One region of the Janthinobacterium sp. SUN100 genome, then DNA from elsewhere that is predicted to be linked to it. Evidence: predicted binding sites of a transcription regulator. Region 1 holds the regulator's gene; each other region holds the start of a gene.

Region 1 (2,231 bases):
AGACGCTGGGTATTTGCGACCGCGCCTACATCATCAACCAGGGCTCGGTGCTGGCGTCGGGACGCCCCGACGACATCATTGCGAACGAGTCGGTACGCCGGGTCTATCTGGGCGAACACTTCCGCATGTAAGCCAATGAAACAATCATTGCAGCTGCGCACTTCGCAGCACCTGGCACTGACGCCGCAGTTGCAGCAATCGATACGCCTGTTGCAATTGTCTACCCTGGAATTGCACCAGGAACTCGAGCAATTGCTGACGGACAATCCCTTGCTCGAACGCCTCGATGATCCGCTCGACCGTTCGCTGCGCCTGCTGTCCGACGGGGCCTTGAGCTCCACGGCCGCACCGGCCGAAGCGCCGCCCCAGCCGCCAGGCCAGGAGGCGCCCGCAGCGCCGGCCGAAGCGGAAGCGTTTGACGGCGAGGGGGGCGACAGCCCGGCCGCCGCGGATGGCGGCGACAGCGACTGGAGTGAGGCGAGCCGGGGCAAGGCGCCCGACGACGACGATTCGCGTCCGCAATTGGAGGCCCATCACTGCACCCTGCGCGAACACCTGATGGAGCAGATGCGCGTGACGGTGCTCGAATTGCGCGACCGCGCACTGGTCGAGCTGATCATCGACGCGCTCGACGACAATGGCTACCTGGAAGAGTCGCTCGACGACATCCTGGCGCGCCTGCCGGAAGAGCTGGAAATCGACGCCGACGAGATGCGCACGGCCTTGTCGCTGCTGCAAAGTTTCGATCCGCCGGGCGTGGGCGCGCGCAACGCGTCCGAATGCCTGGCCCTGCAAATCAAGCGCTTGCCACACATCGCCATGGTGACGCGGCGCATGGCCCTCGTCATCGTGGAAAAGCACCTGGCCTGGTTTGCCCAGCGCGATTTCAACAAGCTGAAAAAAGCCCTCGATTGCGACGATGAAGACTTGCGCGAAGCGCAGACGGTGATTCGCCAGTGCAATCCGCATCCGGGCGCCGTGTTCGCCTCGGACGTGTCCGATTACGTGGTGCCCGACGTCGTCGTCAAGCGCGCGCGCAATGGCTGGCAAGTGACCCTGAACAACGACGTCATGCCGCGCCTGCGCGTCAACGCCATGTACGCCAACTTGCTCAAGCAAGGCAAGGGGGAGGGCGCCATGGGCGCACAGTTGCAGGAGGCCAAGTGGCTGATCAAGAACATGCGCCAGCGCTTCGACACGATCCTGCGCGTGGCACAGGCGATAGTAGAAAGACAAAAGAACTTTTTCTCGCATGGGGCCGTTGCCATGCGCCCCCTTGTGCTCCGTGAAATAGCTGATACACTGGGTTTACACGAGAGTACTATCTCGCGGGTAACAACTCAAAAGTACATGCTGACCCCGCACGGCATGTTCGAGTTGAAATATTTCTTTGGTAGCCACGTCGCCACCGAAGCGGGGGGCGAAGCGTCATCGACGGCGATACGGGCATTGATCGTGCAACTGACAGGAGCAGAAGACCCTAAAAATCCTTTATCCGACAGTAAGATTGCGGACATGCTGGGGGAACAAGGCATGGTGATTGCGCGACGTACTGTTGCCAAATACCGGGAAGCATTAAAAATTCCGCCAGTGAGCCTGCGTAAGTGTTTGTAAGTTTTTTTCGGTTCCTCTGCGGGCCGGATAGGATGGACCGCACGAACCCGATCATCTTTAGGAGTGTGTATGAATCTCACCATCAGCGGACATCATCTCGAAGTGACACCAGCCATCCGTGAATACGTACAAACGAAGCTGGAGCGCGTGAAACGTCATTTCGATCAAGTCATCGATATCGCCGTGATTCTGACCGTGGATAACCTCAAAGAGAAAGAAAAACGTCAAAAGGCTGAAGTCAACCTGCGTTTGAGCGGCAAGACTGTCTATGTGGAAAGCTTGGCGCACGACCTGTACGCCGCGATCGATACGCTGATCGACAAGCTCGATAGGCAAGTGATGAAATACAAAACCAAAGTGCAAGGGCACGGTAAAGAGGCGATCAAGCATCTGCCAGACAACTCCGAGGAAGAAGCCGTCGTCGCCGTCTAAGGCCACCCGCTTCCAGCAGTTGTGATCAATTAAGGGCGCACATTGCGCCCTTTTTTGCGCCCAGCGGAACGCAATGTTCCCCGCGCAGGCATTAGAATATTCGCACTTTCACTTCTTTCCTGCCTGCCATGAGCGACTTCGTCCAGACTTCCATCCGCAACCGCACCGGGCACATCGTGCTCGAC
Region 2 (2,231 bases), on a different contig from region 1:
GCGCACGGCAAGCCCGTCTACACGGAAAGCACCCTGCACGCATATGTGGAAGACGACTTGCGCCTGCTCAATACCGTCCAGCCCGATCTCGTGATCGGCGACTTCCGCCTGTCGCTGTCCGTCAGCGCGCGCCTGCAGCGCATTCCCTACCTTACCGTCAGCAATGCCTACTGGAGTCCGTACGTGCGCCAGCACTACACGGTGCCCAGCCTGCCCCTGACCAGCCTGCTGCCCATCTGGCTGGCAGCCCCCCTGTTCCGCCTGATCCGCCCGCTGGCCTTCGCCTCGCATGCCGTCCCCCTGAACCGCGTGCGCCGCCGCCATGGCTTGCCCTCGCTGGGCAGCGACCTGCGGCGCATCTATACGGATGCGGACCGCACCGTGTACGCGGATATTCCGCAACTGTTCCCGCCGCACGCCATGCCGTCCACGCACGACTACCTGGGCCCCATCATCTGGGCGCCGCCGCTCGACTTGCCGGATTGGTGGCAGCGCCCGGAACTGAGCAGTGGACGGCCCATCATCTACGTCACCCTGGGCAGTTCCGGCCAGGGGCAATTGCTGCCGCGCGTGCTGCACGCGCTGGCGCCCCTGCCCGTCACCGTATTGGCGGCCACGGCCGGCACCGGCCGCGTCGATGCCGTGCCGCCGAATGCCCACGTCGCGCCCTTCTTGCCGGGCGACGCGGCGGCCCGGCGCGCCAGCCTGGTGATCTGCAACGGCGGCAGCCCCACCAGCCAGCAGGCGCTGACGGCAGGCGTACCTATCATCGGCATCGCCGGCAACCTCGACCAATTCCTCAACATGCACGGCATCGCGGGGACCGGCGCCGGCCTGCTGCTGCGCGCCGACCGCTTCCAGGAAACTGCCCTGCGCCATGCCGCCACGCGCATGCTCGACGATGGCCGGGCCAGGCTGGCGGCGCGTCAGCTGGCCACGGCCATGCGCGACTATGTACCAGGGCAACGCTTGCTGCCCCATATGCACGCCCTGCTGGATCCTTCGCCGCAAGGCGGCCAGCCTTGACGGGCGGCGTCGGCTTTTCTTACAGAGAGTCCGGCAACACCTGCAGCACGTCAACAAAAGCACGCCAAGTCCTTGATTTCAAAAGAACCTCATGCGTTGGCATGGAAGTCGCTTAAGTCTGGCCATGAGCACCTGCAGACAGGACTCAGGCAACACTTCCAGACTCACTCAACCACGAGGTGAATACAATGAAACTCTCGAAACTGAAACTGCTTCCGGCCGCGGCCGCACTGGCCATGTTGTGCGCCGCCGGTAGCGCACAGGCGGGCGCCTATGGCTACGCCTACAACAACATCTTCGGCTTGCAGATCGTCGCCGCCACGGGCTCGATCACCGCCCTGAACAGCACCACGATCTCGCGCGCCACGGCCACCCTGAATGGCGTCAGCGTCATCAATGGCGGTCCCGGCCTGCTCGACTCGCCCCGCGCCGCCATCGGCGCCGTGACCAAAGGGGAAAACAATTTCACGCAACAGGGCGCCTCGGGCAACTACTCGCGCGGCGATGCGCAGATCGTCAGCACGCAGTTCCCCTCGTTCCCGCCCGGCTCCACCTCCACGCAGGCGGTAAACGTGGCCGAGGCCCACCTGGCCGGCCCAGCTGGCACGGCCGACGCGTCCGGCCGCAACGGCTCGACCACGGGCTTCTCCGTCAACTTCGTCGTCGGTTCGCCCACGGCAACGCTGAGCTTTGACTTCTTCTCCTCGCCATTCATGCAAGTCTTCCTGCAAAGCACAGTGGGACAACTGTCCACCGCGACGGCCAACCTGGTGATGACTATCACCATCACCAACTCGACCGGCGCGACCGTCTTCAACTGGACGCCCGATGGCGTCGTCGGCTCCGGCATCTTCGGTGGCACGGAGAACGCCGATGCGGCCAACCTGAACACCGGCCTGGCGACCAACTTCCTGACGCGCGGCAACCTGTTTACGTATAACCCCACCGGTTGCGGCACGCCTGGCGGCACCGGCGTGGGCACGACTTGCGGCGGCAACTTCAACGCCGTCAGCAATGCCCTCGCGGCCGGCAACTACACCTTGACCTTGAATGCGGTGGAGAGCGTGGACCTGGTCAAGCAGGCGCCGGAACCAGGCACCCTGGCGCTGCTGGGCCTGGGTCTGGCCGGCCTGGGCTATGCCAGCCGCCGCAAGGTTAGCGCCTGAACCAGGCAACAGGGGGATGCACAGGCGAGGGAGTTTCCT
Region 3 (2,231 bases), on a different contig from region 1:
CGGGCCAGCCCTGCTGTGCCGCCACGCCGCCGCTGCACAATGGAACAGGTGTACCAGACTGGAACACCTGCGCCTGTGCCATGAAGGAATCAACGAATCACCACGCCCCATGGCAATTCACCCACGGCAATATCGGCCACCTTGCGCGCGCTGGCCGTGTCGATGACGGACACGCTGTTCGAGCGGCCATTGGCCACGTACAGCTTGGCGCCGTCGGCCGTGATGGCCATGTTCCACGGGCGCTTGCCGACGCCAATCGTGGCCGTGACCTGATTGCTGGCCGTGTCGATCACCATCACCGTACCGTCGATACCGTTCGAGACATACACTTGCTTGCCGCCGGGATGGACGGCGATGCCATTCGCATTCTTGCCCGCTGGAATGGTGGCAATCGCCTTGCGCGCGGCCATGTCGATCACGTAGACGGCATTGACCAGTTCGCACGCCACGTAGGCGCGGCCCGAGTCCGGGCTGAAACCGATGCCGCGCGGCCGCAATCCCACGGCGATGGAAGCGACCTGCCGGCGTTGCGCCACATCAATGACATCGACTTGCTCCGCCTCTTCCGCGCTGACCAGCAGCCAGCGCCCGTCCGGGCTGAAGACGGCGTGTTCCGGATTGCGTCCCTGCACCTTGATATCGGCGAGCAAGGTACCTGTCTGGCCATCGAGCAAGGCCACACTATTGTTTTCCTCGACGGCCACGGCCACGTGACTACCGTCTTGCGAGGCGCTGACGCCTTCGGGCGACTTGCCCAGCGCCACCGTGCGCACGGGTGCGCCGCCAGCGTTGTCGATCAGCAGCAAGGCGCTGCTGGCCGCATCCGTGACAAACAATTGCCGCCCGGCGGGGTCGGCGGCGATGCCGCGCGGACGCTTGCCTGCGGCGATCTGGCGCACCACCTGGTCGGTCGCCGTGTCGATCACGCTCAAGGTGCCCGACTTTTCATTGGGAACATAGGCAAAAGGAGCGGCCTGGACAGCGGTACTGGCGAGCGCCGACAGCAGCCAGCACACCTGGCGCAAGCGCAAGAAGAAGTTGGGCATAATCACCTTTTCAATGGCAAAACGAGGGAAAAGCGCGCGGTAGCGGCGCCTCTGACAATTACCGTATGCAAACGCCGTGCCACTGACACGCGTATAATTTCAGCCCACCAATGGAGACATGGCAGGCATATTGCTTGATACACCTACGCAGACCTGTACCGCGCACGCGATCAAGCAGGCTTTTATTCACATTGGAGAATCCGCATGCAGCATCGTTTCCGCCTGAACACCATCGCCAGCCTGTTTGTCGCCGGCAGCGCCACCCTCGCCCCCCATGTCTTTGCCGCCGAGGCAGCTGCCCCGGCCAACGGGCAATTCATGGATACGGTGGTCGTCAGCGGCAACCGCATCGCCCACCCCAGCCAGGAAGTGCCGGCCTCGATCGACGTGGTCGACAGCGCCCGCATCCAGGATGGCCAAATCCGCGTCAACGCGTCGGAAGCGCTGGCCGCCGTGCCGGGCCTGGTCGTGCAAAACCGCCAGAACTACGCACAAGACTTGCAAATCTCGTCGCGCGGCTTCGGCGCCCGCTCGGCCTTCGGCGTGCGCGGCGTCAAGCTGATCAGCGATGGCATTCCCGCCAGCATGCCCGATGGCCAGGGCCAGGCCGCCACTTTCAATCTCGATACGGCCGAGCGTATCGAAGTGCTGCGCGGACCGTTTTCTGCCATCTACGGCAACCATTCGGGCGGCGTGATCCAGCTGTTTTCCAAGGATGGACAAAATCCCCCTTCCGTCGAGCTGAATGTGACGGGCGGCAGCTACGGCACCAGCAAGGTAGACTTGACGGCGCAGGGCCAGGCGGGCGGCATCGGCTACGTGCTCGACGGCTCGCGCTTCCGCACGGACGGTTTCCGCGACCACAGCGCCGCCACGCGCGAACAAGCGTTCGGCAAGATCACCGTCAAGCCCACCGCGGACAGCAAGCTGACCATCGTCGCCAACAGCTTGCACCAAGGCAACACGCAAGATCCCCTGGGCGCCACCTGGCCCACGTTTGCCGCCAACCCGCGCGCCGGCGAAATCGACACGACGGACACGCAAAACCCGAAACGCACCCTGGCCGACCGCTACAACACGCGCAAGAGCATCGACCACCAGCAGATCGGCGCCACTTATGAACAGTCGTTCGGCGATGACCGCCTGCACGTGATGGTGTATGGCGGCAACCGCGACGTGATCCAG

What was found. The regulator sigma-54, encoded in region 1, starts transcription at its own class of promoters, with help from an activator protein. The targets are predictions, from matches to a motif close to TGGCANGNAANCTGCTTT.
Region 2: the regulator sigma-54 is predicted to act here: its motif matches at 1,124-1,141, upstream of O0881_RS07265 (EDSAP-1 family PEP-CTERM protein).
Region 3: the regulator sigma-54 is predicted to act here: its motif matches at 1,111-1,128, upstream of O0881_RS29080 (beta-propeller fold lactonase family protein).

What each region holds. Positions count from the first base shown of each region.
Region 1 covers NZ_JAPUBU010000003.1:190,770-193,000, reverse strand. Annotated here, with positions in the region: gene lptB (LPS export ABC transporter ATP-binding protein) at 1-131, shown strand, start outside; gene O0881_RS17355 (RNA polymerase factor sigma-54) at 136-1,614, shown strand; gene raiA (ribosome-associated translation inhibitor RaiA) at 1,684-2,046, shown strand; gene O0881_RS17345 (enoyl-CoA hydratase/isomerase family protein) at 2,175-2,231, shown strand, end outside.
Region 2 covers NZ_JAPUBU010000001.1:1,655,732-1,657,962, forward strand. Annotated here, with positions in the region: gene O0881_RS07260 (glycosyltransferase) at 1-1,026, shown strand, start outside; gene O0881_RS07265 (EDSAP-1 family PEP-CTERM protein) at 1,215-2,192, shown strand.
Region 3 covers NZ_JAPUBU010000009.1:8,816-11,046, reverse strand. Annotated here, with positions in the region: gene O0881_RS29080 (beta-propeller fold lactonase family protein) at 90-1,046, opposite strand; gene O0881_RS29075 (TonB-dependent receptor) at 1,251-2,231, shown strand, end outside.